3 regions of the Undibacterium sp. genome follow, and region 1 is predicted to be linked to each of the others. Evidence: predicted binding sites of a transcription regulator. Region 1 holds the regulator's gene; each other region holds the start of a gene.

Region 1 (10,569 bases):
GTGGCAAATCGAGCTTGACCGCATGTGTCATGAAAGGTGCTGCAATGATGAAAATGACAAGCAAGACCAGCATGACGTCAACCATGGGGGTGACATTGATGTCCGCCATCGAAGTCAAAGGACGGGAAGAAGATTCGCGCGGCGTATGAAATTGACCGAATGTCATCTTTTAATATAAATATCAAGACTTGCTCATGTGAGCATGCAAGTCAAAGGCAAAGCCATCAAGTTCAGCCAGGGTAATCCGGTTGATGCGGTTAAAAGCGTTATAGGCCAGCACGGCAGGTATTGCCACCAGCAAACCCAGGGCAGTCATGATCAAGGCCTCGCCCACTGGTCCGGCCAGCTGATCGATTTGCACGAGGCCGTTCGAAGAGATCGCAGTCAGGGCACGGTAAATACCCCACACCGTCCCCAGCAAACCAACAAAGGGGGCGGTTGCACCTACTGATGCCAAAAAGCTTAAACCAGTTTCCAGCCTGACGGTCAGCCCTTGCAATTCCTGGCGCAGGCTGCGCGTCAAAATTTCACTGAGCCCGGTATTGGCTGACAGCGTGGCACTGCGTTGTGTTGCATCGCTGGCAGCATGGGCAGCTTCTGCCAGACTGATAAAGACCTTGGACTGATCAGCCAGACGCAGGGAAGACAAGGCATCGGCCATGCTGGGAGCGCGCCAGAATGTATGCAAGGCAGGCGCGGCTTTACGGATGCGCCAAAAACTCCAGGTTTTCATCATTATCAGCGTCCAGCTAAGCACTGACATCAACAATAATAGCCAGCCGACCAGATGCCCCATGGCATCGGCCTGTTCCCAATAATGTGCAATTGCAGAATTCATGTCTATGCCAATAGCTACTATGCAAACAGATTAACGCAAACCCAGCACATCGTACATATCAAACAAGCCCACCGACTTGTTTTCGAGGAAACGTGCGGCACGCAAGCTGCCATGCGCATAAGTCACACGGCTGGATGATTTGTGGCTGATTTCCACACGCTCACCAATGCCGGCAAACAGGACCGTATGGTCGCCAACGATGTCGCCGCCACGGATGGTGGCAAAGCCGATGGACGATGGATCGCGTTCGCCTGTCACGCCTTCGCGGGCAAATACACCCACTTCATTGAGGTCACGGCCCAGGGCATCGGCAATGACTTCTCCCATTTTCAGGGCAGTGCCGGAAGGTGCATCGACCTTGAAACGGTGGTGGGCTTCGACGACTTCTATGTCATAGCCCTCGGCAAAGCTTTTGGCTGCCATTTCCAGCAATTTCATGGTGACATTCACGCCCACACTCATATTCGGCGCGAATACGATGGCCGTTTTTTCTGCAGCAGCGGCAATCGCTGCCTTGCCAGCATCATCAAAACCTGTAGTGCCTATGATCATTTTGATGCCATGTGCGGCACAATATTCAAGATGCTTGAGCGTACCTTCAGGACGGGTGAAATCGATGAGATAACTGGCATTCGCCAGTCCTGCCGCCAGATCAGCAGTAATGGCGACACCCGATGGCTTGCCCAAACTGGCAGCAGCATCTGTCCCCAGCGCCGGTGAGGCTAGCACGTCCAGCGCGCCAACCAACACCATATCATCGGCATTACTGATCGCTTCGACCAGCATTTTCCCCATACGGCCAGAAGCGCCGGCCACGGCAATTTTGAGTGCTGTCATGTTAGTTTATTTCTATTTTTTCTTCGGAGCGTCGGTTTCCACGATCGATTGCACACGATTCAAGCCCAGGGCTGACTCAGTAATGCGAGCCAGGTATTCTTTTTCCGTTGGCAAATTACCACCTTCGAACTTGGCAACCGTACCGTTTTTAAAATACACAGAAACCCGGCTGGTAATGCGTTCGCCATTTGGCTTGATCAGGCGGAAAGGATAATCCCAGCGGTCTTCATGGAACATATCTGTCAGCAAGGCCGTGCCCAGTACAAAACGCACTTGCTCGCGCGTCATGCCTTCTTTTAATTGGGCCACCATTTCCTGAGAAACAAAGTTTCCTTGCTGTATGGAAACGCGATAAGGCGAAATGAAAGTCAGTATCTTGGCAAAACCGCTAGGTTCTACCACTTGCGCACCATTAGTGTCACTCGGCGTGCCCGAAGTTGCATATACTGAAGTCTTGTCAGCGGACGACAATATACCCAGTGGAGACGTACATGCTGCAGTCAGAGACGCCAGCAAAGCCAGGCCCGCTACGCGGCTCATCTTCTTCCGTGTTACTTTTGAAAACAACAGTTGCATAGATAACCTCTTAATTGAGCAACAAGCCCTAAAACCCGATATCATAAAGCAGATAGCAATTTTTTGATCGAAAACATGACAAACAGTACCCCCAACCTCAAGGCCAGCGGTCTGAAAGCCACTCTGCCCCGACTGAAAATCCTGGAAATCTTCCAGAACAGCCGGGTACGTCATCTGACAGCAGAAGATGTGTATAAGATCCTGCTGAATGAAAATATGGATGTTGGCCTGGCAACGGTATACCGCGTGCTGACCCAGTTTGAACAGGCCGGCCTGTTAAACCGCAATCATTTTGAAACTGGCAAAGCCATTTTTGAATTGAATGAAGGTTCACATCATGATCACCTGGTCTGCCTCGACTGTGGCCGTGTAGAAGAATTTTTTGATGAAGAGATCGAACAGCGCCAGCAAACTGTGGCCCTCGACCGCGGTTTCAAGATTGCTGAGCATGCGCTAGCGATTTATGGCAATTGCACCAAGCCGAATTGCGAACACAAGGGATAAGTCAAACCTCAAACGTGCTTCTTTTTTCAGACGTATCAATTGACTGAAAATCTTCTGATACGTCTATCTATTGATCTTGCCTACCACCCCGGCCACAGTATCAATAATTTTTTGCGCATTAAATGGCTTTAGGATATATCCATGTATCCCTGTTTTAACGACCTCTGTAATCGTTTCCTGATCCTTATTTGCGGTCACCATCAGCACTCTGGTATCTGGCAGCAAATCCCTTATACGAGGCAAAATTTCTGTGCCACTGATTTTTGGCATGACAATATCAAGCATGATCAAATCTGGTTTTAGTTTAAGCGCCAATTCCAAACCACTACCGCCATCAGTTGCTTCGCCGACAACGTTATACCCCTCACTGCGCAATATAACCCTGAGCACTTCGCGGGTTACATCATTGTCATCAATCAATAAAATCTTTGCGTTTTTCTTTTCCATAGCAACCCTGCTTCGGATGAATGTTTACTTACACGCATCGCCAATTGACATCGTGCCTTATTGACTTAATGCATTAGATAATAATTTTGCCGTAATGTCTACGATGGGTATGACCCTTTCATATGCCATGCGGGTGGGGCCGATGACGCCCAGGGTACCCACTATCTTGCCATTCACCTCATAGGGAGCAGTGACTATACTCATTTCTTCCATCGGCACAAGTTGCGAATCACCACCGATGAATATCTGTACGCCCGTTGCCTTGCTGGAGACATCCAGTAATTGCATAAGGCTGCTTTTCTGTTCAAACATATCAAACAATTTGCGCAATGACCCCATATTTGAAGACAGATCTTGCACATTCAACAAATTGCGCTCGCCAGAGATGACGACTTCATCATTATCCTCATCCATGGCATTACTACCAGCTTCGACGGCGGCTTGCATGAGCCTGGTCATATCATTCTGCAATTGCCGCAACTCGCTATTGATACGCGAACGTGCGTCGCTGAAGCTCAGCCCACCGAAATTCTGATTCAGATAATTGGCAGCCTGCACCAATTGGGTAGGTGTATAGTCAACATCCGTCAATAAAAGACGATTATGAACTTCGCCACTTGGAGTAACAACTACCAGCAAGATGCGCTTTTCTGACAGGCGCAAAAATTCAACTTGCTGGAACATCGACTCTGTACGTGGTGTCATGACAACACCGGCAAATTGAGACAGAGACGATAATATCTGCGCTGCATTGGCAATCAACTTTTGCGGCGACTGCGCATTCATAGGAGATTGCAGACTGGAGTGCAGGCGAGTATCCATGTCGCCTCCATGAATATCTTGCACAGTGAGCAATTTATCGACGAAAACGCGATACCCTCTGGGGGTAGGGATACGGCCAGCAGAAGTGTGCGGGCTAGCGACGAAACCCATTTCTTCGAGATCTGCCATGACATTGCGTATCGTCGCTGGCGATAATTCCAGGCCGGATATTTTTGACAAGGCGCGGGAACCCACAGGCTGGCCATCAGCGATATAACGCTCGACCAGGGCTTTTAATAAAGTTTGTGCGCGGATATCTAGGTGCATGGTTTCATTTTATGCGTTCATGACTGACATGAACATAGAAAAATTCATAGCCAAAAAGTCAGCTCATGCAGATTGGCAAATTCTGCATCGGGCTTGATATGGAGATGGCGCTCATCTTCAATTTTTAAACCCTGACGGTTCATCCAGCCGCCTTTTAATCCCGCCTGTTGTGCACCTTGCACATCAAGCAATAAGTCATCGCCTACATACAAGACCTCTGCTGGTTCCAGCCCCAGCTCCTGACAAGCAGCCAAAAATATTCTGGGATCAGGCTTGGCACAACCAAACCGAAAGGCAGCGATAGACACCTTGAAATGATGGGCCAGACCTATCGCCTGTAAATCCGCAAAGCCATTCGAGACCGTGCCTAAGGCCAGTTTTTCTTGCAAGGCTTCCAAAGCGGGCCTGACATCGCTGTACAAGTCCACTTTGTTTCTCGCATCGGCAAATACCGCCATGGCATGGTCAGCTTTTTCGGCTGCAACACCATGCTCATCAAATACTTGTTTCAGCAAGGTATGACGCAAGGCCCATAGGTCGTATTGAAAACGCTGGTCGCTCGCCACCAACAGATTCCTGCGCTCACGCAATTCTTCCACATTATAATTTTGCGCAACGACGGGCACATGTTCATGCATCCATTGCTGCAAAACCGATTCGGCATGGCGAATTACCGGCGCAACCGGCCACAAAGTATCATCCAGATCCAGCAAAACTGCTTTAATTGCCATAAGGAGCACTCATTCCATTCATAGATGCCCTAATTATGTTCTAATCTTAGCCATCATGTCACCCTACCCTTGTTTATGACAGTACAGGCCAAAACAATTGCACTTGTTGGAAAATCTAACGCGGCAGGCATTGCTGACTCGATTAAGGAACTGGCCAATTTCCTCGCGAGCGCAGGGCATCGTGTCGTCATCGAAGCAGAAACGGCACAATACCCGCAATTAAGCGAGTTCAGCAGCATGCCAGTACCAGAGATAGGCAAGCTGGCGGATGTGGCCATTGTGGTTGGTGGTGACGGCACCATGCTGGGAATAGCTCGGCAACTGGCACCCTATAATATTCCCCTGATTGGCATCAACCAGGGGCGGCTGGGCTTCATCACTGATATTGCACTGGACCGCATGATCCCAGTCATTTCGGAAATGCTGGATGGCAAATATGTCTCAGAACGTCGCAGCCTGCTGCAGGCCATTGTCACACGCGATGGCAACCAGATTTTCAGCGGCGTGGCTTTCAATGACATTGTCGTATCACGTGGCGCTGGTTCAGGCATGGTCGAATTGAGAGTAGAAGTAGACGGGCATTTCATGTACAACCAGCGTTCAGACGGCCTTATTGTCTCAACACCGACTGGCTCTACCGCCTATGCACTTTCTGCCGGTGGCCCCTTGTTACACCCCAGTCTGTCCGGCATTGCGATGGTGCCGATTGCCCCGCATGCCTTATCGAACCGGCCCATAGTCTTGCCAGACAGTAGCGAAATCGTGATTACCATCGTGGCCGGGCGCGATATCAGCCTGAATTTTGATATGCAAAATTTTGCCAGCCTGCAGCATCAGGACAGGATTATCGTCAACCGCTCTGCCCATACGGTGACTTTCCTGCATCCCCCAGGCTGGAATTATTACAACACCTTGCGCGAGAAACTGCACTGGAATGAATATCCATCCGTAGAGGGCGCACTGAATTAAGGTTTTTCGCCCACTCTTACGAACACAGAAGTCACAGGCTGTTGCTAGAATAGCGATTTCGCTAAGCTGGCTGATACTTTCCAGCGCCGGTTTTTTAACAAATTCCTTCATGTCTGCCCATTATGTTGCGCACGCTTGCCATTCGTGATTTTGTCATTGTCGATACGCTGGAGCTTGAATTTTCTTCCGGTTTCAGTGTGCTGACCGGAGAAACCGGTGCCGGCAAATCCATCCTGATCGATGCACTGACCCTGGCCCTGGGTGGCAGGGGTGATGCCAGCATGGTGCGCGAATCTGCCAGCAAAACTGATATCAGTGCAGAATTTGCCGTCAATGAAACACTCGCCGTCTGGCTTAAAGAACATGAGTTCTTTGACCAGGACCAACCGCTGATCTTGCGCCGTACCATCGATAATGCAGGCCGCTCCAAGGCATGGATCAATGGCATCACCGCCACAGCCAGCCAGTTGCGCGAGATAGGAGATATGCTGGTGGATATCCATGGCCAGCATGCGCACCAATCACTGTTGAAAACCGAAGCACAGCGCGATTTGCTGGACATGCAAGGCGGATTGCAAGAGCAAGTCAATGAAGTTGGCTTGCGTTACCGCGCCTGGCGCAATATCAGCAAACAACGCGAAGAATTTGAAATCAATGCCAAGAGCGTCTTGCAAGAGCGCGAGCGCCTCGAATGGCAGGTCGGTGAACTCGATAAATTGCAGATCAAACCGGACGAATGGGAAAGTATCAGCCAGGAACATACCCGCCTCGCCCATGCAGCCAGTCTGCTGGAAGGCGGGCAGGAAGCAGCCGCTTTGATCTCTGAATCCGAACATCCTGTCTTGTCTCAACTGACAGCCATTCAGCAAAAACTCTTGAAACTGCTGGCCTATGATGCTGCGTTGAAACCCGTCACTGATGCGCTGGAATCTGCCTGCATCAATTTGCAGGAAACCACTTATGCCCTCAACGATTATCTGAGCCGGACTGAACTTGACCCTGCCCGTTTGCGCGTCGTGGAAAACCGCGTCGAAGCGATACACACCACGGCAAGGCGCTTCCACGTTGCACCAGAAAAGCTGCATGAAGAATTCGCCACGCTGTCTGCGCAACTGGCGCAATTGTCAAATGCGACCGATATGGATGCGCTGAAAGCACAGGAAGAAAAAGCCAGGCTTGCTTATCTGCAGACCGCGCAAAAACTCAGTAAGACCAGGCAAAAAGTCGCCAAGGATTTGGGGGGCGCAGTCACCACAGCCATGCAGGACCTGAGCATGGGCGGTGGCAGTTTCTCGGTCGCCCTGAACCCGGTTGAACCAGCCGTTTATGGCCTGGAACAAGTAGAATTCCTGGTGGCAGGCCACGCCGGAGTGCAGGCAAGGCCGCTGGCCAAGGTCGCATCTGGCGGCGAACTGGCGCGTATCTCGCTGGCGATTTCTGTCATCACCTCCTGCGCTACTGCCACCCCTACCCTGATCTTTGATGAAGTTGACAGCGGCATAGGTGGTGGCGTGGCTGAAGTGGTTGGACGCCTATTGAAACGCCTTGGGCAAGACAGGCAAGTCTTGTGCGTGACCCATCTGCCGCAAGTGGCCAGCCAGGCTAACCAGCACTTCCAGGTTAGCAAGGCCAGCCAGAATGGCAAAACCGTTTCCCAGATAGAAGCACTCGACAATAAACAAAGAGTGGAAGAAATCGCCCGCATGCTGGGAGGCATAGAAATTACGGCGACTACGCGCAAACACGCCAGAGAATTACTGGCATCCTAAGAAAAAATACATCATGCGCTTCCTTAAAGAACCTGAATATTCACACGGCAAAATCGCCAAGACAGCCGTAGTGCTGATCAACCTCGGTACGCCAGATGCACCAACGGCATCGGCAGTACGGCGCTACCTCAAACAATTTTTGTGGGACAGGCGCGTAGTCGAAGTGCCACGTCCGATCTGGTGGCTGATTTTACATGGCATCATTTTGCCTTTCCGTTCTGGCCAGTCTGCAAAAAAATATGCCTCCGTCTGGACCAAGGATGGCTCACCACTAAAGATACACACACAAAAGCAGGCATCATTGCTGAAGGGATATCTGGGTGAACGCGGCCATGAAGTCCAGGTTGCCTATGCCATGCGTTATGGCTCACCTTCCATACCCGATGTCTTGCAAAAGCTCAAGCAAGATGGCTGTGAGCGCATACTGATACTTCCAGCTTACCCGCAATATTCTGCCACCACAACGGCCTCAAATTTTGACGCAGTGGCACAGCATTACCAGCAAGTCAGGAACATGCCAGAACTGCGCTTTATCAAAAACTACCATGACAATGATGGTTATATTCAGGCACTGAAATTGTCCATCATGAATCACTGGGAAACCCATGGGCGGCCAGAAAAATTGATCATGAGCTTTCATGGCTTGCCTAAGGCCTTTTTACTGCGTGGCGATGCCTATCATTGTGAATGCTATAAGACTGCCCGCCTGCTGGCAGACAGACTGGGCTTGGGTAAAGATGATTATATCGTCACCTTCCAGTCGCGCCTGGGGCGGGCAGAATGGCTGCAACCCTATACCGCGCCGACTGTCGTCAAACTGGCAAAAGAAGGTATAAAAAGGCTGGACGTGGTCTGCCCCGGCTTTATTGCGGATTGCCTTGAAACCCTGGAAGAAATCGCCATGGAAGTAAAAGATGATTTTCTCAAAGCGGGCGGCAAGGAATTCAATTACATCCCCTGTCTGAATGAATCACCGGCCTGGATGCGCGCTCTGGCTGAAATTGCAGAACAGCACCTGATAGGCTGGCCTACCATGATCACTGCCAGCGTGCGCGAAGAGCAAAAGCAACACGCACTGATCAGCCGGGCAGAAGCCAAACGCCTGGGTGGAGAGCCCTGAGGCAGCAATGGCAAAGACTTATTTTATCGGTGACATACAAGGCTGTGCCGACCAGTTGCAAAACCTGCTCAGCAAGATAGAGCAGACCGAGCCACATGCCCAGTATTTGTTTGCCGGAGATCTGGTCAATCGAGGCCCAAAATCACTGGCCAGCCTACGCCTGATACGTGATTTACAAATCGCTGGATGGGCAGAATCCGTGCTCGGCAACCATGACCTGCATTTACTCGCCGTTGCGCATGACATACGCAAGGCACACCGCAGCGATACCCTGGACGATATCCTGCAAGCACCAGACCGTGAGGAATTGCTGGACTGGTTGCGACACAGGCCTCTGGCGATTTTGCAGCATCAGCATTTGCTGGTGCATGCAGGCATTTTCCCGCAATGGTCAGCAAAGCAAACCATCAAGCTGGCACATGAGGTAGAAACGCAGCTGCGCAGTGAGGAATGGCTAGATTTATTACGCAATATGTATGGCAACACTCCGGCGCAATGGCATGATGATTTGCAAGGCTATGACAGGTCACGCTGCATCATCAATGCACTGACACGGATGCGTTTTTGTAGTGCAGATGGGGTCATGGATTTTGACAGCAAAGATGGCCTGGACAGCGCACCAAAAGGCTTTGCCCCCTGGTTTGACCTGCCACGCGCCAGTGAAAAAACCACTGTCGTATTTGGCCACTGGTCTACCCTGGGCCTGATCTTGCGTGACAATCTGATCAGCCTTGATACAGGCTGCGTCTGGGGCGGCAAGCTGACTGCTGTCGCGCTGGAAGACAGGCAAGTTGTGCAGATTGATTGTCCGCAGCAGCAAAAGCCGGGATAAAAGTACCATAGGTATTTTTATAAAATAGTTAGCTCGACCTGATTAAATTTAATATGAGCATATTTTGGTACGAAGGCATATTGATCTTGTTGGGAGTGGTAATTTCAATATTTATTGGCCGTGCGACGAAAGATGGTAGCGGCTACGGTCTTATATTTTTTTTCGGGTTAACTTCCGTTTTATTGGCTTTTATTCTCGCAGTTGCCGGAGTAATTTCTTTTACATTTTTGTGTTCAAATATTTCTATTCTATGCGTAGAAAAGGACGACAAAAATTTCTGGGCACAATCCATATCGCTGATCGCTATACCCTTGTATGTTTTGGTAATGATGCGCTTCAAAAATACGGATGAGTAAAGCTATCGATCTAAATTAAAGTAAATCAAATTTCGTCACTCAGTCCTAATTCTTTCATCACAGCTGCACGCGCCACTTGTGCCACTTCTCTGCGGTGCGCACCTTCTGTAGGAATGGCAGGCAGGCGTACCAGTTCTGCCGTCATGCGTGGTGCCAGCAAGATGATGCGCATGCTCTCTGCAAAAGTCATGTCGCCAATAAAATCAGCCGCAGCATGGAACTGCCCTTGCGCATCAAGATAGCGGACAACAAAGGGTTGTACAGGCACGTGTGCTTCTATTGCCGCCTCAAACAGGTTGGCGTGAAAAGAAAGCAGATTACCTTGTGCAGCTGTCGTGCCCTCAGGGAAAAACGCAATACGCTTGCCCGCTTCTATCTGATGTACCAGGCCTTCATAAATACGGCGCACATCACGCTGTCTGCCACGCACCAGAAAAATCGTACCGGCCTTTTCACATAACCAGCCCAGCAAAGGCCAGTTGCGGATATCTGACTTGGCAA
Region 2 (10,569 bases), on a different contig from region 1:
ATCAGCGAAACTTGTTCCCCGCACCGCGGGCCCCAGCAACAGCTTGCTGGTAAATGTCAAACCACGGTTGCGATAATAGCCCGTTTTCCAATAGTGGTCGCCAACAGCCCGGCCATAAGCAAATTGCAGCGTAGGTATATTCTTGCCTTCATAGACTTTGGTCCACTGAGCTGACGGGTCTTCGTCAAGTCTGGAAATGGCCAGATAACCACTGCTATCTGCTGCCCATGTGACTTCTATCATGAACTTGACCCATTTACCCTTGCTCAATTGCCCATTACTGAACTGGGCGCGAACTGCATTTTTGGGCTTGGTACGTGTTCCGCCTTCGAGGATATCTCCTGTTTGCAGGTTAATATGAAAGTCGCTTTCTGCACATAAGGCAAATGCCGGATTGGTTCCCAAGTTATCCGGGCCGTGCAACTGGAAAATAATGCCCCAGGGATAAGGATCAACAGAAGTGGCAACCGGAGGTTGCCAGTCAGCTGGTAATTTGACAGAAATTCCATAAAACTCTTTCCCGGAACCTGTATTGACTGATAATGGCGAAGCATTGAGTGATTGCATGGTCGATACTTCAGCACGCTCGCCGGACCATCCCCCGACCTGATCACCGGGCTTGACCTGAATTTGTGCCACAGCAATATCCGGTGAAAACCGTTCATTGTCACGAGGCACAATGCGATCTTTTTCCCATGCCTGTAAATCACGCCATACGCCACGGCCAGGCCGCTCGGTCTTGGCACTCCAGTCGCCCACAAAACTGACATTGGCCGGGAGTGTTTTTACTTGCGCTCCGCAGTTAAATGACATGAGGATAGTAATCAGTAAAATTGATGTTTTCTTTTTCATCACTTTGCCTTGCATTGAAAGCTGTTTGAACGTCAGCATAAGTTTTCTCCTTGGTGAGAATCCATGGTCTGTATCGTGTATAAAATAGCCAGACTCTCAGTGTGAGCAAAGCAGGTGATGAGCCTTGCTACGCTAAGTTCTACTGGCTTGCATGAGCATGAAGATGCGCAGAATCTGTGAGATGATCTTTCCTGCTGTTAATCGAAAATAGTTTGTTAGCTCCGCAGGATCAATGTAGCACCGCCAGAGAAATTAGTTAAGTGACACTATTTATTTTCGGCAATTTAATATGGAAAATCAGGTTTCTGCGTGGATTTTCATGCTGGCAATACATTCTGGAGCATTAACGGTAGGTGGATCACCAAAAACAAAAGGCACTCTCGCGAGTGCCTTTGTCATTACTGCAGCATATTTTGATTAAGCAAAACTGCTGAGGCTGCCCTTCATTTTCTTCAGGGCTGCGCTTTCGATCTGGCGTATGCGTTCGGCAGAAACGCCATACTCATCCGCCAGTTCGTGCAGGGTTGCACCTGTACCATCATCGTTTTTCAACCAGCGTGATTCTATGATATGGCGTGAACGTGCATCCAGCTTGGCAAGTGCAGATTCCAGGCCTTCGCTTTGCAAGCGATCATACTGGCGTGTTTCCAGAACACGGGTAGGCTCGTCAGATTCAGTTTTCAGATAAGCGATAGGAGCGAATTTCTCATCGTCATCATCCGTCGGTGCATCCAGGGCAATATCGTGGCCGGACAAACGCATTTCCATTTCGATGACTTCTTCGCGTTTTACATCCAGCGTTGATGCCAGGGCATCAATTTGCTTGGGTGTCATCGCGTCCAAGCCTTCTTTATGGCTGCGCAGGTTAAAGAATAATTTGCGTTGGGCTTTGGTCGTTGCTACTTTGACCAAACGCCAGTTTTTCAAAATGTACTCATGCATTTCGGCCTTGATCCAGTGCATGGCATAGGACACCAGACGCACGCCCTGGTCAGGGTCGAAACGTTTAACGGCTTTCATCAGGCCAATATTGCCTTCTTGAATCAAGTCGGCATGTGGCAAGCCATAGCCGAGGTAACCACGGGCGATGGAGACGACCAGACGCAGATGCGACATAACCAGTTGCTGCGCAGCAGCCAGATCATTTTCATTGCGCAATTTGTTTGCAAAGTCGATCTCTTCCTGATGCGTAAGCATAGGCAGGCGATTAACTGCAGAGATATAGGCATCAATATTACCCAGCGTGCCACTAAAGCCTAGGGCCAGAGCCGTGCTGTCAGTTGCAGGGATCAATTGTGTCGATGTAGTTGCCATTTTTCCTCCTTATTGCTGCCTTAAGAGTATCAATTACTCTTTTCGGCACTATCAAGTTCCTATATTAGCACTCTCTTGAGAAGAGTGCTAATACTCAGATTCTATGAACTTCATCAAATAAATCTATTGAAAAACAAGCATTCATTGAAGGTTTTTATATTTCTTAGACGCTGGCTGAGTCTGAAAGTTGCAGTCAAATCGATGCAAATTGTAAGAGGCTGTTGCAAAACCACATTGGCCTTATGAAATTGCTATTAGCTGGCTTTTGCCAACTGCCTTCTGACCGAAAGAAAAACGCCTACCAGCCCAAGCAACATGCTAACAGCTAACAGGATGGCGCTCTGTGCGATACCCAACGGAGCCAGGTGGAACTCAGAAGCATATAATTTGGCAAATTCGGCAATCGCCTTGTTCAAAGGCTGTAGGGATGCTGCGATCATGCCCAGTGCCAATGCGCCCGCCAGCAATCCTAACAAGGCACCGGTATAGTAATACGGCTTGTGAATAAAGCTATTGGTTGCACCCAGCAAGCGGGTGAGGGAAATTTCAGCTCTGTGCGAAATAACTTGCAGGCGGGTGGCGTTAAACACTACAACCACGACAACGACTCCCAGCGTCGTGGCAAGGAATAACAGACCCAATTGCATGATCTGCACCAGTGCAGCCAGGCGCTTGACCCAGGCAGAGTCAAGCTGCACCACATCCACATCCGGCATCTGTTTGATTTCTTCTACCAGCGCCTCTATCTTGCCAGCATCATTGTTCGACATTGCTAATATATAAGCGTCTGGCAGAGGATTACCGCCCAGGGTGGACAAAACCTCGGCCAGATTGGATGATTGCTCTAGACTGGCGAGTGCCTTGTCTTTGGGGATAAAACTCAAATTTGCCGTAATGTTTTTCTCTTTCAACAATTTCTTCAGCGGTATCGACAAGGCAGTGGCAGTTGCCCTCGGGGTGTCAGGGCTGACAAAGATGCTGATTTCCGGTTCTATCGACAGTTGCGAGGAAATTGGGCGTATGTTTTCTATCAGGGTCAGGCCAGCGATGGGCAAAGCCAGCGCAATTGCGACTACCAGTACATTGAACAGGAAATTGCCGGGACTGCCGCGCACATGGGTGAGCGCAGTCTTGATGGCAAACAAGTGCTGGCGTAACCAGTTGGTCATGAATTTGTCCTTGATATTTAATGATGCAGGATCAGGCCGCCAGCGAGGATTTCCAGGTATCGACTAAACGGCCCTGGCTCAGATAGATCACGCGGCTGGCCTGATCGAGAAATTGTTCATCATGGCTGGAGATAATGCAGGTCACACCAGCACTCTGGAAAGCCTTGAGTGCAGTGATAACTTTGTTGGCATTATCGCGGTCGAGAAATGCAGTCGGTTCATCCGCCAGAATGATCTGAGGCCGGTTGACGATGGCACGAGCAATCGCCACGCGCTGTTGTTCACCACCTGACAAAGCCAACGGCATTGAGTATGTCTTGTCTGGCAAGCCGACTTTTTCCAACGCAATGCGTGCGCGGGTTTCGGCTTCTGCCTGCGAGGCACCAGTGACGATGATAGGCAGCATGACATTGGCCAGCACATGGCGGTCAGTCAGGAGTTTTTGATCCTGCAAGATCAGGCCCAGCTTGCGGCGCAGATAGGGCAGGCTGCTACTTTTCAATTTGCCTATGTCCTGGCCATTCACCTTGACCTGGCCAGCAGTTGGTTTTTCTATGCCTGCGATCATTTTCAGCAAGGTGGATTTGCCCGCGCCTGAGGGGCCAGCCAGGAAGATCAGTTCACCAGCAGCAATCGACAAGGAAACATCGTTGAGCGCGTAGGCATCTTGCGAATATTGTTTGCTGACGTGTTCAAATTCAATCATGGTCGCGTCTTGTCTTTGTGAGCTTCATTGTGTGCTGGTTTCCTGCGCCGCCCTCCGCCAAACTTAGCTAAGCAGGGCGTCAACAAATTCCTGGGCATTAAATGGTTGCAAGTCTTCAATCTGTTCGCCTATGCCGATGAAGTAGACAGGCACAGGGCGGTTCTTGGCAATCGCTGCCAGCACACCGCCTTTAGCCGTGCCATCCAGCTTGGTGATGACCAGGCCAGTCAATTGCAGGGCATCATCAAAGGCCTTGACCTGTGTCAGCGCATTCTGACCAGTGTTGCCGTCGATAATGAGCAAGACTTCTTGTGGTGCACCATCCATGCCCTTGCCAATGACGCGCTTGATTTTCTTGAGTTCTTCCATCAAATGCAGCTGGGTAGGCAGGCGACCGGCAGTATCCACCATCACGACATCGGTGCCACGGGCGCGGGCCGACGCGACTGCATCAAAAGCCACAGCGGCAGGGTCACCAGATTCTTGTGAAATAACAGTGACATTATTACGCTCACCCCAGATCGTCAATTGCTCACGCGCTGCCGCACGGAAAGTATCGCCAGCCGCCAGCAATACAGATTGCTGGTGGGTCTGCATATGCTTGGCCAGCTTGCCTATGGTCGTTGTTTTTCCTGCACCATTCACGCCTGTGATCATCATGACCAAAGGTTGATAACGACCCAGTTCCAGTGGTTTTTGCAAAGGGGTCAGCAGTTCCAGTAGCAAGACTTTCAATGCAGCCTTGACTTGCTCGGCATCCGTCAGCTTGTCTTCCTTGACCTTTTTCTTTAGACCATCCAGCAGGAATTGGGTAGCTTCCACACCGGCATCCGAGGTCAGCAGGGCAGCTTCCAGCTCTTCATACAAATCATCATCAATGCGGGCACCGATGAAGAGGGTGGTAAGATTCGAGGAAGTTTTGGCGAGCCCGGCTTTCAGGCGGCTTAACCAAGAGCGTTTTTGCTCAGGTTCCGCCGCCTTGGGAGCGACAACTTCCGCCACGGGAGCCGCAGCGACAGTGGCTGCTATAGTGGCAGGCGCGACAGGTGCAGGGCTGGCTGGCGCCGTAATAACGGATGCCGGCTCAGCCACAACAACTGGCGCCTCTTCTTTGGGCTTTTTTTTGAAAAAACTAAACATCGGGATATATTTCGGAGTGCGGGCGGCAAAAAATGCCAGCCCTGATATTAGAATGCTGCCATTTTAACAGACAGCGCAATGTAAACAGATTTAGCCGTAGCAAGCATGCAATGAAAACAAATAGTAAAAAAAAGCCAGTAAAAACGACAGTCGTAAAACGTCAAAGCCATCAAGTCCGCATCATAGGCGGAGTCTGGAAGCGCAGCCTCCTCAGCGTGGTCGATGCAGAGGGTTTGCGCCCTACGCCAGACCGTGTCAGGGAAACCCTGTTCAACTGGCTCAACCATTTGCTTCACAGCAACTGGACTGGCGTGCATTGCCTGGACCTGTTCGCCGGTAGTGGTGCGCTGGGTTTTGAAGCAGCCAGTCGTGGCGCGGCGCAAGTCATCATGGTGGAGGCGCATACCCCGGCTTACAAGCAACTGGAGCAAGTAAAGGACAAATTGCAAGCCAGCCAGTGCAAGCTGCTCAGGGCAGATGCACTCAAGGCACTTGAAAGTTTGGCTGCCCAGCCACAAAAAATGGACGTGATCTTCCTAGACCCACCGTTTGAACAGGACTGGCTCGACCGCATTTTGCCAGCCTGCGCGCAATTGCTCAGCCCAAAAGGCTGTATCTACGTAGAATCCGAGTTTTCTTTGGCTGAATCAGCAAGTGATGAAGCTGCAAATGAAAAAATAGCTAAATTATTAAGCGGATGGCAGCTTATCCGCGCCGATAAAGCTGGTAGTGTCTTTTTCCACATACTGCAACGCAACATTTTACCGCATGAGGCGCACGAAAATCAGGCATAATGCCTGCTCAACTTGGTGCATATCCTTATGCAGATTGCGAAAAAAGGGAGTGAAGATGGTCACAGCCGTTTATCCGGGAACATTTGATCCGCTAACACGCGGTCATGAAGATCTGGTGCGTCGCGCATCCGGTCTTTTTGATACTTTGGTGGTGGGTGTGGCGGATAGCAAAAGCAAGAATCCATTTTTTTCCCTGGATGAGCGCCTGGAAATTGCCAATGAAGTGCTGGGACATTATCCGAATGTCAAAGTAGAAAGTTTTTCGGGACTGCTGAAAGACTTTGTGCGCAAAAATGACGCGCGCGTCATCGTGCGCGGTTTGCGTGCGGTGTCTGATTTTGAATATGAATTCCAGATGGCGGGCATGAACCGTTATCTGTTGCCAGATGTAGAAACCCTGTTCCTGACTCCTTCTGATCAGTATCAATTCATTTCAGGTACGATAGTGCGTGAGATCGCCATGTTTGGCGGTGATGTGTCAAAATTTGTTTTCCCTTCAGTTGACCGCTGGTTGAAGAAGAAAGTTGCTTTGCTGGCTGAGAACAAGTCTTAAAGTAAATATAATAGTACTTACGCAAAAACGCCCTCAGCTGCGTCGCAGCTCCTAACCGTACTAAAGTACTGTCTTCGGCGCTGCGCCTTGCTGGGACAATTTTGCGTAAGCCCTATATAAGTAGGTGCTGCTGATGTAGTGACTGAGCAGCACATGAAAGCGACAACATGGCCCTGATGATTACAGACGATTGCATCAATTGTGATGTCTGCGAACCCGAATGCCCCAATGATGCGATTTACATGGGGCCGGAAATTTATGAGATAGACCCGCATAAATGCACCGAGTGCGTGGGCCATTACAAGGAACCGCAATGCCAGCAGGTTTGCCCTGTCAGCTGCATTCCTTTCAATCCTGAATGGCGCGAAACACCAGAACAGTTGAACGCCAAATACGAGCAATTGCAGGCAGACAAAAAGCCTGCGCAACAATAAGACCAGTCTAAAAACAGCGTACCTGGTTGCGTCCGCCGTTCTTGGCCTGGTACAAGGCCCGGTCGGCGCGCAACACCAGATCGCGGGCGATACTGCTGGCGTCTTCGTAATTGCTGTTCTCATCTATGGTCGTGAGGCCGATTGATATCGTCGCCTGGCAAGTGCCAGACTCACTCAAGATGAATTCCTGGCTGGCGATACTTTTGCGTATGCGTTCCGCCACCTGTATTGCATCATGCAAATTGGTGTTGACCAGCACCACCACAAATTCCTCACCACCAAAACGGCCAAGGGTATCGCTGAGACGCAGTTCATCCTTGATGCGTTTTGCTACTTCCTTCAACACATCGTCACCACCCTGATGCCCGTAGCGGTCATTGATTTGCTTGAAGAAATCGATGTCCAGATACATGCAGGCGATGCTATACCTCTGCCTGCGCGCGCGGGCAATTTCTTCCAGCATGCGCTGCTCTACGTAGCGACGGTTGCTGACATTCGTCAAGGGATCAGTCAGGCCTATATAAGTCAGGCGCTCATTGTTAATGACGTTTTCCAGACAGATTGCAATGATGGAGCCCAGACGCTCAATAAAATCAGTCGCCATGTTGGGCTGGAAACGGTCGGCCTTGAAACTGCCCAGATTCAGACAACCTATCAGACGGCCTTGCCTGCGCATAGGGATGATGGCGATACTGGCAGGCTTCTTGTTGAAACTGCTGAAATAAGAGGCATATGCCAGGCTTTGATAGAGACCCAGTTGCGGCTTGCGCAAGGCAGTTTCTGGTTGGCTGAGTTCGACTTCATGCCGCAAGAAAATCAGATGTGGAAATTCACTCAAATCTATCTTCAGGTCAGCCAGCATTTGTTGCAAGTCGCCCAGCTTGTCAAACAGCACCAGCGACACTACATCCAGTTCAGAAGTGACTGCCAGGGCGCTGAAAATATTCGTGATCAGTTCACGAAAGCTATTCGCACCAATAATCTTCAAATCGAAACTCTGGTGGCGCGCCATGATGTTTTGATTGCGGTGCGCCAGTTCCAGCAAGCTATCGAGTCTGGCCCGCAAAGCTTGGTTTTCGCTTTGCAATTCCAGCAACGCAGACTGAGCCTGGTCTGGCTCTTCATCTATAGGTGCTGGCATCATGCTTTCCATTGCTGTTGGTATCTGTCTGTATTTTTTGCGTTAAAAGGCAATATTCATATCCATGACATCACCGACACGTAATAACTGTCCCACACCTTGTTCGACGATGACATTCATGCCAAAAGTGATGCCGCCATCGACCAGTGGATTGGCACGATAAGTCTGCAAAATATCCATCGGGTCTGGGCCAAATTCACCGGTACTCTGGTCTATCGACGGCATGGGGCAGCGCGGACAAGGTTTTACCGGGCGTAACTTTATCTTGCTGCCCACTTCAAAATTTGCGGCATAGTCTTCTTCAAAAGCCTCTATGCCAGCCAGCACGATATTCGGGCGGAAGCGGTTCATGGGCAGGCCACTGCGTCCCTGCTTTTCCAGGCGCTGATTGAGATCATCAAGCGAGGCAGTAGCCGTCAGTAAAATCGGGTAGCCATCAGAAAAACGTGTGGCCACCAGTCTGTCGCCTGTCCATTTCTGATTTGCAAAACGTTGGGTTTGTGCTGTACTGCGTACCAGACGGCAGGGAGTGTCCAGTGCCTTGCTGAACCAGTCAGCCATTGCTTGCCCGCAATCCAGGGCGCTGAAACTTTCTTCCCAGATGGTAACGCTGGCTGTGCTGCTATCTTCTTGCGGGTTCAGGGACAATACAGGCATGTTGGGGGCATGGATGTACAGGCCATCGCTGCGGAGTTCGGGGCGTATCAAGGCCATCCGTGGGAATTCTCTTTGCGTCAGGAACAGGCCCTGATGGTCTACCAGCATCCACTCCCTGTCATGTACGCCTTCAAAGCTGAGGCCGGTTTCATTCAGGGTAGCCGCTTCCAGTGCGATACCGGCACAGGATTTGATGGGATAGAGAGTGATAGAAAGTATGCTGGGCATGGTGCAAAATAAGTGAGCAAATTCAGTATCAGCTATTTTAATGGCTATCATGCATTCACGCTGAGCTTTCAGGCATTGCCCTGGAATTCACGTCGATAAGCTGATGGTGATATGCCAAATTCCCGGGCGAAGTAACGCCGCAGTAATAAACCCGTACCAAAACCAGTATCCGCAGCAATATCATCAATGCCACGCTTGCTGGTTTCCAGTTGCCGCTGGGCCAATGCCAGTCGCTGGTTCAAGAGCCATTTGCCTACCGTCGTACCAGTTTGCTGCTGGAAGTGGCGGGTAAAGCTGCGCCTGCTCATCAATGCTCTTTGCGCCAGTTGATCCAGTTGCTGAGGCTCTGCCAGATGTGCCAGCATCCATTCCAGCACTTTGGCCAGGCGCTCATCGGTGGCCAGCACAGCCAGAGGTTGCTCAATATACTGCGCCTGCCCCCCCTGTCTGTGTGGTGCCACCACCAGGCGCCTGGCCACATGGGCCGCGACATCAGCGCCATAGCCTGTGCGCAAGACATGCAGGCAACAATCGATGCCAGCAGCCGTACCCGCCGAAGTAATCACATCACCATGATCGACATACAAGACATTCGGGTCCAGGCTGATTTGCGGATAACGTTCAGAAAACGCCCTGGCCAGCGCCCAGTGCGTCGTGGCACTGCGGCCATCCAGCAAGCCAGCCTCAGCCAGCACAAAAGCACCCAGGCACAAGCCTATTAACCTGGCTCCCCGCTGGTGGGCCTGACGCAGGGCTTTCAGCAAGGCAGGTGGGGCAGGACGCAAGTCATCATGCCAGGAAGGCACGACCACCATGTCGGCCCTGGCAAGCGTAGTCAGACCATGCCGTACCAGTATGCCAAAGCCAGCATTGGTGCGCACCTCTTGGTGAATTTTTCCGGTTTGATCCAGACAAACCTTGAGATCAAATTCCGGCATCGCCAGCCCGCCATGATGCTCACCAAACACCATGCATGGCACGGACAAATGAAAGGGGCTGATTCCATCAAAGGCCAGCACCGCAATATTGACTATTTTTTCAGGTATGGAGATCTGCATGGCCTGATTGTATCGAATATTGGCAATCGGGTCACTTATATTCCTGAGGCTGATAGTCCATCATACAGTCCATGAACAGAGCAAAAGCTGATTCAAACTGCTGATTCAATCATTCACACAAAAGGAAGCCGCCATGAGCAACACGACCACCAACTCTGTCAAACGCGCCCTCATCGTTATCGATGTACAAAATGAATACTTCACCGGCAATATGCTGATTGAATATCCTGACCCAAAAGTATCCCTGCACAATATAGCTCGCGCCATGGATGCCGCAAAAGCTGCTGGCATCCCTGTTCTGGTGGTGCAGCATTCGGCATCAGAAAGCTCGCCGATTTTTGCGCGCGGTTCCAAAACCTGGGAATTACATGATGTGGTCGCCAGCCGCCATGCTGATCACCATATAGAAAAAAACATGGCCAGCGTATTTACAGGCACTGATGCAGCTGCCTGGTTGCAAAAAAATGAAATCAATACCCTCAGCATCGTTGGTTATATGACGCATAACTGCAATGCCAGCACC
Region 3 (10,569 bases), on a different contig from region 1:
TCAGGAAAAATCTTCACAGCCATAAAAAAGCCCCGCGAGAAGCGGGGCCAGTAGTATCAATTCAAGATTACATCAGCACATTGATGATCGCATTACCGATACCAATCAATGCTGCACCAGAGATCAGGCCAGCGCAGATAGGTTCACAGCCTTCTACCCAGAAGTCATGACCTTTGCTGCCAGGTGTGCTGTTCTTGCGACCCATCCACCAGAATATGGCTGCACCTATCCACATCGCCAGGCAAGACTCTGGTGGCAGGATGACGCCCAGGCCGATGGAAACAGCGGACAACGGGAAGCGGCCCTTGGTAAAGATGCGGGCAAGTTCGATGATGGTGGCGGCGACTGCTGCCACGATGATGCCGGTGATAGCAGAGGCTGGAAGGCTGCTGAAGCCTTTGGCGATCAGTTCGGCCACGCCTTTCCATTGCATCGCACCGGGGAATGCGAACTTGTCGGAGACGATAGTGGCGGTGGAACGTATGCCATCTGCATCAGGCGGCAGGAACAGCAGGAAGTACAAGGGAACGCAAGCCAGCGCGCCAGAGAAGATGCCGATGATATGGCCTATCGCTTGCTGCCTTGGTTTCGCACCTAGCATATAGCCAGGTTTGATGTCGGACAGCAGGTTGGAAGCATTCGATGCCACTTCTGCCGTCATGCCGGCAGGTATCAGGTTGTTGGCTGGGTTTGTGCTGTCGATGGCACCCATGCTGAACTGGGTGATCTTTGACAGTGTGCCTGTCGGTGTCCAGGATGTCAGTGCCATTGCATTGGCGCAGATAATGGTCAGGATGAATACCAGCGGCAGGGTGATGATGGACATCAGCCACGGCACACCAAAGAATTCATGGGTGGTCCAGGCAGCCAGGATACTGAAGATGGGTATACCTATGTAAGAGACAATCAGTGGTACTTCAATATGATCGAGAATGGTGCTGGTCTGGTCAGGCACTTTCTTTTGTTCGGATTTTTTGAACAGGCTGGTGAACAGTTCAGGCTTGGCGGCCAGGCTGATGAAAGAAGCGACCACCATCATGGAAACCGCCCACCATAAGCCCCATTGATTGACGATCTCGGTACGCGAGATTGGCACCAGTTTGCCGCTAGGAGCTATACGCTCGACGATGTCGCCGCGCTGTATCATCCACGGTGCGAGGAAAACGAAATTGATGATGGTGCCCAGCAAAACGCTGCTGGCAACACGGATACCCATCAGGCCACCGACGCCCAGCATGGCAGCATCCAGGGTAAAGCGCAGACCAAGGGCACGGAAATCCGTGCCCAGGATTTTTGGGATCAGCATGTCATATTTGACGGCTGCAGTGTAATAGTAGTAATCGACACGTTCCTGAAAGTGCCAGGCTTCTGTCATGCCCGCCCATTTATCCATACGCAGGATTTTGAACTGGATGAACTTCATCCAGCCATCGCTGGTAATCATCTGGTAAATTGCTGTCCACATGGCTGTGAAAGCCATCAGGCGCGCCTTGTACATGCCACTGGCAGCTTCGCCGGTATATACCGCATCCAGCACCACGCCACAGGCTCGGCCTTCAGGGAAAGGTAGTTGGTCTTCATTGATGAAGCGACGCTTCATCGGGAAGGCCACCAGTACACCCAGGATGGAGCAGATACTCATCCATACCACCAGGTGCCACCAGCTGACTACTGTACCGCTAATCAGCATATAGGCTGACAGCACGGTATTGAGTGGCATGGTCATGTAACCGGCAGCTGTCGCGATGGATTGCGTGCAGTTGTTTTCAAGGATGGTGAAATCCTTGGCGAGACCCAGGTTGGCAAGGATTTTGAAAATCGCAAAGGCCAGGATGACCGAGGTCAGGCCGACGCCAATGGTGATACCGGTCTTGGCACCAATGTATAAAGCGGTTGCCGACAATATGCCGCCAAGCAAAAAGCCTGTGAATGCCGAGCGTATGGTCAACTGTGCCATGTCTCCACGATAGATATTGGCAAACCACCACTCGTCCTTTTGGGCGCGGGTCCAGGTTCGTATTTGCTCTTCGCTTAATTGTTGCAGCGCCATATTTTCTCCAAAGCGGGTTGTCGTGCTTGAAATGATGCCCAGCCCCTTGATGCATATGCAAGCTTATTGCAAATATGAAACTCAGAGCCGGAAATATGAAAATTTTCTTTCAGGTGCGGCAGTATCCAAGCGACAGATGTTTTCTGTCAAGCACGGGAAAGAAAAAGTTTATATATTTGTTGCTGCCTGGGTAGAGAGCGGAGATTTGAAGCTTCTTTTGCTTGAGTCTGCGGGAAATTATTGGCTATTTAATCCGCTTTGCTGCAGTTCATATATTGATTGATACAAGCAACAAAAAACCCCGCAACTTGCGTTGCGGGGTTTTGAGCAATGTGACTCTCGGTTAGATCACTGAGAGTAGCACGCAGCTATTACATCATGCCGCCCATACCACCCATACCGCCCATGCCACCCATATCACCACCCATGCCGCCGCCTGCTTTGTCGTCAGGCAATTCAGCAACCAGCGCATCAGTAGTCAGGATCAGGCCAGCAACAGATGCTGCATTTTGCAATGCAGAGCGAGTTACTTTAGCTGGATCGAGAATACCCATTTCTATCATGTCGCCGTATGTGTCATTGGCAGCATTGAAGCCGTAGTTGCCTTTGCCATTGATGATAGCATTAACAACAACACTAGGTTCGCCACCGGCGTTAGCAACGATTTCACGCAAAGGTGCTTCGATTGCTTTCAGAACCAGTTTGATGCCTGCTTCTTGATCTGGATTGTCGCCTTTGATTTCGCCAGCAGCTTGACGTGCGCGCAGCAGGGCAACGCCACCGCCAGGAACAACGCCTTCTTCTACGGCAGCGCGAGTTGCATGCAGAGCATCTTCAACGCGGGCTTTTTTCTCTTTCATTTCAACTTCAGTTGCAGCACCAACCTTGATCACAGCAACGCCGCCTGCCAGTTTGGCAACGCGTTCTTGCAGTTTTTCACGGTCGTAGTCAGAAGTTGCTTCTTCGATTTGCGCACGGATTTGTTTAACGCGTGCTTCGATACCTACAGCCTGGCCAGCGCCATCGATAACGGTGGTGTTTTCTTTACCGATTTCGATACGCTTAGCTTGACCCAGATCAGCCAGAGTCGCTTTTTCCAGTGTCAGGCCAACTTCTTCAGCAATCACTTGACCACCGGTCAGGATAGCGATGTCTTCCAGCATGGCTTTGCGACGGTCACCGAAGCCTGGAGCCTTAACAGCTGCAGTTTTCAGGATGCCACGGATGTTGTTCACAACCAGAGTTGCCAGCGCTTCGCCGTCTACATCTTCAGCGATGATCAGCAGTGGGCGACCGGATTTTGCAACTTGTTCCAATACTGGCAGCAGGTCACGGATGTTCGAGATTTTTTTGTCGAACAACAGGATGAACGGGTTTTCCAGGATAACGGATTGTTTTTCTGGATTGTTGATGAAGTATGGTGACAGATAGCCACGGTCAAACTGCATACCTTCAACGATGTCGAGTTCGTTGTCCAGGGATTTGCCGTCTTCAACAGTGATCACGCCTTCTTTGCCGACTTTGTCCATTGCTTTGGCAATGATGTCGCCGATGTTTGCATCGGAGTTGGCAGAGATGGAACCAACTTGAGCGATTTCTTTGTTGGTTGTTGTTGGCTTGGACAGAGTTTTGATTTCAGCAACGATGGCTGTAACCGCTTTGTCGATACCGCGTTTCAAGTCAGTTGGGTTGAAACCAGCTGCTACATATTTGAAACCTTCGCGAACGATGGCTTGTGCCAGAACTGTCGCTGTAGTTGTACCGTCACCAGCGTTGTCAGAAGTGCGGGAAGCCACTTCTTTCACCAGTTGTGCACCCATGTTTTCCAGCTTGTCTTTCAGTTCGATTTCTTTAGCTACAGAAACACCGTCTTTGGTTACTGTAGGCGCGCCGAAAGAGCGTTCCAGAACTACGTTACGGCCTTTAGGGCCCAAAGTTACTTTAACTGCGTTCGCCAGGATGTTGACGCCATTGACGATTTTCGCACGTGCGTCATCACCAAAAATTACTTGTTTAGCTGCCATATTAATTCTCCGAATTCTTTAATTGATATCGTGGATGTCGATTACTTCTGTACGACCGCGAAGATATCTTCTTCACGCATCACCAGAACTTCGTTGCCGTCAACTTTGACAGCCTGGCCAGAATATTTACCGAACAAAACGCGGTCGCCGACTTTAACGTCCAGGGCGCGCACAGTACCGTTGTCCAGCAATTTGCCAGGACCAACAGCCAGCACTTCACCTTGATCTGGCTTTTCAGCAGCAGCGTCAGGCAGAACGATACCGGATGCGGTTTTTGTTTCTTGATCCAGGCGTTTCACGATCAGGCGATCATGCAGGGGACGAAGGTTCATACTAGCTCCTTTAAATTTGCGAGTAATTACTATTGGAATTCAATTAAGCTGGGGAAAGACTTTGTTAGCACTCTCTCCCAACGAGTGCTAAGTATATGGGCGAGGCATGGGCTTTTCAAGAGCTAAAAAAGAGCTAAATCAATATTTCTTTAATAATCAGTAGCTTAAGCATAATTTGCATGCGTGTTTTACGCGTTCTTTTCGACGGTTCAATAGATTTATTGACCTTTACAGGGGCGGGTAGTTTTGGGGGGATGTTAAAGAGATAATTTCACTAATGAGCTTTGTCAAACTAAATTCATGGTCTTTTTAATATTAACTGGTTTCGTGCTTGCAAAGAAAAACTTATTTGGCAGGTACGGCATCTTTAAGCCAGGCAATTTTTGATTTACCTGGCTTTTAGAACGCAATACGAGTTAGACAATAGTCAATCCCAGTGGGCTTGTCAGAGATACATATGCATCGTTGTACAAAAGCCAGACTGCATAATTTCCTGCTGCCAGGTTTGCGGTATTAAGTGTCAGGCTACCCTGAGCATTGCCTGCATATTGCCAGGTCAGTGAATTCACCTTGCCTGGCACTGCTGCGGCAGGGTACACACCTATCCAGTTTTTGGTGCTGACCTGGGTTTGCGGCACTGTATATGAGACGACAAAATTACTGCCGCTTGTTATGCGTGGGGTTGTCGTGCTCAGGCGGGCTACATTGTGGTTGCCGCCTATCATCGGATCAGTGCGGTTATTGTTGCTATTGCCGCTTACCGCTTCCACATGGCCTGCAATCCTGCGCAAAAATTGAGTATCGGTATTGCTGGTGATGCTGAAATCGTACCAGCCAAAGCTATTGATTAATGGATATTCCAGGCGCAAGCTTTGCCCACCCGCCAGTGAGTAGTTGCTTGGCAGGCTTCCATAGGCATTGTCACTGATGTTGAAAGTGCAGGGTTGTACATTATCGACATTGGATAAAGTCAGCACCAGCTTGCCGCTGTTGCTATCGTGCACAGCCTGGATTTCTGGCTTGACGAGAGAGCTAGTGCTGCCAGCCCATTCCCGCATGAAGCCATTGGGACCAAACGCGTTGAGATGATAGTTAGTGGAGCTCCAGTTCCAGGTTTCTTTTTGTATTTGCTTGCCTGCCTCGACGGTGTAATACCAGGGGCCATCTGCCCGCACTTTTGAATACACGATAAAAGCTGCACCAGCGGTGCCTGCATTGCTGAAACCCACTTCCAGTTGCTTGCTGGTATTGAGCTTGGCCTGTGCTGCCAGCAGGTAAGGCAGGCGGCAGGCTGGGCGTGGACCTTGTGAGGCGGCATATGCTTCCTGCCGTGGTTGTACCTGGTTTGCTGGTGGCACGGGGTAGGGTTTGCCATTGACAGGTACGTAGGCCGCTGTTTTTGGTACTGTTGCTGGCCAGTTCTGGTCTGGTGATTTGAAATCAAATGCGGAAGTCAAATCGCCACAGACAGTACGCCGCCATGGTGATATCAGCTTGCAGGTGACAGCTGCCCTGTCCTTGCCCAAGCCATGCACCAGCCACTCTTCGAGAAAGCGCAACTTGGATGTGTGATCAAATACCTGGGAACACACCTTGCCGCCCTTGCTCCAGGGGGAAATCACCAGCATGGGGACGCGCGGCCCCAGTCCGACGGGTTCAGTGCCGTATTTTTCATACACACCATTGTCGGCCAGAGTTGATCGCCCCATGGCTGCGGTAATGGGGGGGATATGAGGGGGAACATGGTCGAAGAAACCATCGTTCTCATCATACATCAACAAAAACACGGTCTTGGCCCACACTTCTGGTTCTGCCACCAGGGCAGCAAGCAATCTTGCCGTCAGGTTTTCACCTGCATTGGGGGAGTTGGGCGAATGCTCGGTGTAATCATTCGGCGCACATATCCAGGATACTTGCGGCAAGCGCTTGTTGCGCACATCACTGGCGAAGGCACTGACCAGGCCATCACCCTTGCTTCCACCCACACTGGCACCGGGTGCCATGCTGCGGGCTTTCTGGTGCAGCGGCGAACTGCTGCTTAATTTGCTGCCGTCTGCATTCACCCGGAAGTTCTTGAAATAGGCAAGGTAGTTGTCGCCGTAGTTATCCCATTCCTGGTACACCTTCCAGCTCACCTGATTGGCTTCCAGTACTTCGGCATAGGTTTGCCAGTTTGGCGCGCTGGCTGTGACAGCGGCAGAGACATTGTCATTGGCCGGGTCGGCATTGTAATAGCCCTTGGCATCAATGTTATACAGGCTTCCCATGGCACCTATCCAGCCCTGGCTTGTGCCCGTTAGCGAGTACATGCGATTGGGATCAGTCGCGCCAAAGATGGAGCAATGATAGGCGTCGCAAATCGTGAAAGCGTCAGCCAGTGCGTAATAAAACGGCAGGTCGCCCCTGTCAAAATAACCCATGGTTTGCACGGTCTTTTTGCTGACCCAGGCATCCCAGGCTTGCCAGGCTTGCTGCGAACCTTTCCATGAATGATTCGTGCCCACAGACAGGGCGCTGGTATTCTTGGCATCGAAATGAAAAGGCAAGATACTGCCGCCTGCCGGATTGGGTTGCTGCCAGACTGGCGCACCATTTGGCAGGCTGATCGCACGTGGGTCTTCAAAGCCGCGAACGCCGGCGAGCGTTCCAAAATAATGATCAAAGGAGCGATTTTCCTGCATGAAAATCACTACATGACCAACATCTGCCAGGGTGCCAGTAGCATTGTTTGCCGGAACAGCAAGAGCTTGCTGTATCACACCAGGCAGCATGCTCGCTCCCGCACTTGCGGCTGAAAATTGCAGAAACTTTCTCCGGCTATCAGAAATCATTGCTCTTCCTTTTTAATCTAGTAAAACGCTATGGCAGGGTAGATGTAGCGGCATAATATATTTGTAATATGTCGGAAATATGACAGCGCAAGCTTTAAAGCAGAAATCAGTCTTACTGTGAAGCGCCTTGGTTTTTCGTCCTATTAATTTGGCTGAACAACCAAAATAAGTTTGTCATTTATATGAAGATGCGCTAATCTCTTAATATTGGTTGAATAACCAGTATTGGGGGGTGATATGCATGATGTTATTAATCCAGTTACTGACAAAGCCAGACAAGCTCGTTTGGTGTTAATGGCGGGTGGCATGGGCTGCGGCAAATCCAGTGCTGCGGCTGCTTTTTTCAAGCTGGGCGTGCCGGTGATTGATGCAGGCCTGGTGGCGCGCGCAATACACCAGGATAGCCAACACCCGGTAATGTCCGAAATCGCAATGATATTGCCGCACTTATTGACAGAAGCTGGCCGTCTGCGACGCGGCATTTTGCGTACTGTTCTGGTCAGTGATGCCCATGCGAACCGCTGTTTGCGGAATTTGCTGCAGCCATATGTATTGCAGGCCATGTGGCAATGGACTTTGCAGCAAACAGCCACCTATGTCATTTGGGAATCGGCATTGCTGCCTGATGAAGTTGATGGCTTCGTGTACGATAGCGTCTTGCTACTGCAGGCGGATGAAGAAACACGCCTGCAGCGCGTACGTCATCGTAATCCTGACTGGACTGAAGCGGAAATCAAGCAAGTTTTCAGTATGCAGGCAAAGGAATATGCTGTGCGGAGACAAGCCTGTGACCAGATAGTCAATCAGGGTAGCATCGCAGAGCTGGAGCAAGAAGTCTTGCAGCAACACCTCACTTATATGTCGTACTGGAACTTACAATGAAAAAAATCGCTTTCTCCGGCACTCTTGATCCCATCACCAATGGTCATCTGTGGGTTATACAGGAAGCCAGAGCATTGGCTGATGAAGTCGTCGTATTCATTTCTGAAAACCCTGTTAAGAAGCCACAGTTTTCTGCTCTGGAGCGCAAGGACATCATTGAGCGTAGTGTGGCTGAGTGTGGCTGGGACAATGTCAGCGTCGTCATTGTCAAAGGTGATTACACTGCACGTGCTGCCAAGCGCCACGGCATTGAGTATCTGGTGCGCGGCATACGCAATACCTCTGACTTCGATTATGAAAACCTGATACAGCAAACCAATGTCGATGTGCTTGACGGTGCCAAGACTATCTTCGTCATGCCGCCACGTGACCTTGGGTCGGTCAGTTCCAGTTTCGTACGTGCCTTGCAAGGGCCAGTAGGTTGGCACTGGACAGTAAAAAAATTCATGCCCATGCCAGCCTATATCGCCTGGATCAAGAGCTGGTTGCGCACTGACTGGCAAAAACTATGGGAAACTGAAACTGAAACTGACATTGACAGCAGCAAACTTGTCCACTGGTTTGATTATCTGACAGGTGAAGAGGCCTATGGTGCGGCGCGTCGGCCTTATCATAATCTCGATCACCTGGTGCATGGTCTCAGTGAAATTTCTGCCTGGGCAAGCAATACAGGAGCCAGCAATTCGGATGTGGCGATACTGAAAAAAGCTTTTTGGTTCCATGATGCCGTGTATGGTGGTAAGTCTGCAGATCTGTCGAATGAAGAGCAGAGTGCGCGCATGTGGCTGGAGGCTGGTTTGGGGTCACAACATCAGCAGGAAGTGGCTGACCTGATCCGGGTGACTGATCACTTCCAGAGCGCCATGCTGGTGCATCCACTGAAGGATGCAATGCTCAGTGTAGATCTGGCTATCCTGGGGCAGGCGGTCGATACCTACGAGGCTTACGCAGCCGCAGTGAGAATAGAATATAACGAAGTTGATGATGCAGCTTATCGTGCAGGACGGGGCAGGGTCCTGGATTATTTTCAGGGACTTGCAGAGAGTGGTCACTTGTTCGCAGATCCATGGTTTGCTGATTTGTATACCAGCCAGGCTCTCATCAATATCAAACGTGAAAAAGCGCAATCGCAAGTGTTGACTGGAAAGTAATTCATCTTGCTAAAGTCCTGACTTCGCTCATCAGCATAAATGTGAGTTTTTGTGAATGAGCAACTTTTTTCCCTGAAAACCGCCAAAATAGAGCCTGAATAAAAACCTGCGCTGCTTGCAAATCTTTGGATTTTAAAGCGGGCGGGGACTTGTGCGATCTGCGTTGTTCACTACGGCATGATCGAATGCCCGGAGGCGGATATGTGGATTTGTCGTGTGATATTAAGCTTGCTGGCAGGCTGTTTCCTGCTCGTGCCTGCAACTGTGATGGCCATGGCTGTTACCTTTCTCAACCCGGGGAAGTCGGACGAAATTTATTGGGCCACCGCCAGTAATTGCATGATGACTGCGGCGCGGAATTTGGGCGTGCAACTGGAAATCATCTATGTCGAGCGCGATCACTTAAAAACCCTGGAACTGGCAAGACAAATTGCAGCGCGCCCTCTGCAGAGTAGACCAGACTATGTGATTCTTTCGAATGACTATGCCGTAGGTGCCGAAGCCTTGCGGATACTTGATGGTGCCCATATCAAAACCTTTTTTGCCTATAGCGGCTTTAGTGATGCTGGCGAGCGTGAAAAAGTCGGTATCCCCAGACAAATCTACAAAGGCTGGCTCGGCGGGCTGGAGCCGCATGCCGAAGACGCAGGATATTTGACCGCACGTGCCCTGATACAGCGCGGCAGGGCCGAAAAACTAATGCATAGTGACGGAAAATTGCATATGCTGGCGATAGCGGGCGACAGATCCACTACCACTTCTTATAAACGTAATGAGGGCATGCGCCGCGCGGTCGCTGAGGCAAAAAATGTAGTGATTGATCAGGTCATTTATGGCGACTGGAATCGAGCCAAGGCACAAGAGCAAAGTGTCTGGCTGTATCAGCGCTATCCACATACCCGGCTGGTCTGGGCAGGAAATGACTTGATGGCCTTTGGTGCCATGGAAAGCTGGCGCGCCCGTGGTGGCAAGCCAGGGCGCGATGCGTACTTCAGTGGTATCAATACTTCATCCGAAGCTTTTACGGCACTGGAGTCAGGCAGCCTGAGTGCGCTGGCGGGCGGTCATTTCATTACCGGCGCATTCAGCCTGGTGATGCTTTATGACTATCATCACGGCAGGGATTTTGCTGACGAAGGCCTGGAGCTGGACAGGTCCATGTTCATCTTGTTCACGCCAGAAGAAACCCGACGCTTCCAGCATTTATTTGGTGCGCAGAATTTTGACAGGCTTGATTTCAGGAAATTCAGTAAAGTCCTCAATCCTGCCATCAAAAAATATGATTTCAGCTTCCGTCAA

What was found. Region 1 encodes HrcA, which represses chaperone genes, less so after heat shock. Its sites were predicted from a motif close to TTAGCACTCNNNNNNNNNGAGTGCTAA; they were not measured.
Region 2: a site for HrcA is predicted at 2,231-2,257, ahead of rpoH (RNA polymerase sigma factor RpoH). Genes of this name have one in related genera too.
Region 3: a site for HrcA is predicted at 4,471-4,497, ahead of groES (co-chaperone GroES). Genes of this name have one in related genera too.

What each region holds. Positions count from the first base shown of each region.
Region 1 covers NZ_JAUXQE010000005.1:280,344-290,912, reverse strand. Annotated here, with positions in the region: gene Q8K39_RS02605 (biopolymer transporter ExbD) at 1-166, opposite strand, end outside; gene Q8K39_RS02600 (MotA/TolQ/ExbB proton channel family protein) at 182-844, opposite strand; gene dapB (4-hydroxy-tetrahydrodipicolinate reductase) at 869-1,675, opposite strand; gene Q8K39_RS02590 (outer membrane protein assembly factor BamE) at 1,688-2,215, opposite strand; gene fur (ferric iron uptake transcriptional regulator) at 2,327-2,755, shown strand; gene Q8K39_RS02580 (response regulator transcription factor) at 2,819-3,202, opposite strand; gene hrcA (heat-inducible transcriptional repressor HrcA) at 3,260-4,291, opposite strand; gene Q8K39_RS02570 (HAD family hydrolase) at 4,336-5,022, opposite strand; gene Q8K39_RS02565 (NAD kinase) at 5,098-5,991, shown strand; gene recN (DNA repair protein RecN) at 6,114-7,760, shown strand; gene hemH (ferrochelatase) at 7,774-8,880, shown strand; gene Q8K39_RS02550 (symmetrical bis(5'-nucleosyl)-tetraphosphatase) at 8,888-9,712, shown strand; gene Q8K39_RS02545 (1-acyl-sn-glycerol-3-phosphate acyltransferase) at 10,094-10,569, opposite strand, start outside.
Region 2 covers NZ_JAUXQE010000037.1:113,416-123,984, reverse strand. Annotated here, with positions in the region: gene Q8K39_RS20130 (heparin lyase I family protein) at 1-852, opposite strand, end outside; gene rpoH (RNA polymerase sigma factor RpoH) at 1,270-2,166, opposite strand; gene Q8K39_RS20120 (ABC transporter permease) at 2,421-3,335, opposite strand; gene Q8K39_RS20115 (cell division ATP-binding protein FtsE) at 3,367-4,041, opposite strand; gene ftsY (signal recognition particle-docking protein FtsY) at 4,105-5,181, opposite strand; gene rsmD (16S rRNA (guanine(966)-N(2))-methyltransferase RsmD) at 5,292-5,975, shown strand; gene coaD (pantetheine-phosphate adenylyltransferase) at 6,031-6,528, shown strand; gene Q8K39_RS20095 (YfhL family 4Fe-4S dicluster ferredoxin) at 6,696-6,962, shown strand; gene Q8K39_RS20090 (DUF484 family protein) at 6,970-8,106, opposite strand; gene Q8K39_RS20085 (MOSC domain-containing protein) at 8,146-9,039, opposite strand; gene Q8K39_RS20080 (GlxA family transcriptional regulator) at 9,057-10,046, opposite strand; gene Q8K39_RS20075 (cysteine hydrolase family protein) at 10,180-10,569, shown strand, end outside.
Region 3 covers NZ_JAUXQE010000035.1:162,611-173,179, forward strand. Annotated here, with positions in the region: gene Q8K39_RS17925 (OPT family oligopeptide transporter) at 68-2,050, opposite strand; gene Q8K39_RS17930 (hypothetical protein) at 2,073-2,333, shown strand; gene groL (chaperonin GroEL) at 2,422-4,074, opposite strand; gene groES (co-chaperone GroES) at 4,116-4,406, opposite strand; gene Q8K39_RS17945 (phosphocholine-specific phospholipase C) at 4,823-7,237, opposite strand; gene coaE (dephospho-CoA kinase) at 7,475-8,119, shown strand; gene coaD (pantetheine-phosphate adenylyltransferase) at 8,116-9,270, shown strand; gene Q8K39_RS17960 (ABC transporter substrate-binding protein) at 9,472-10,569, shown strand, end outside.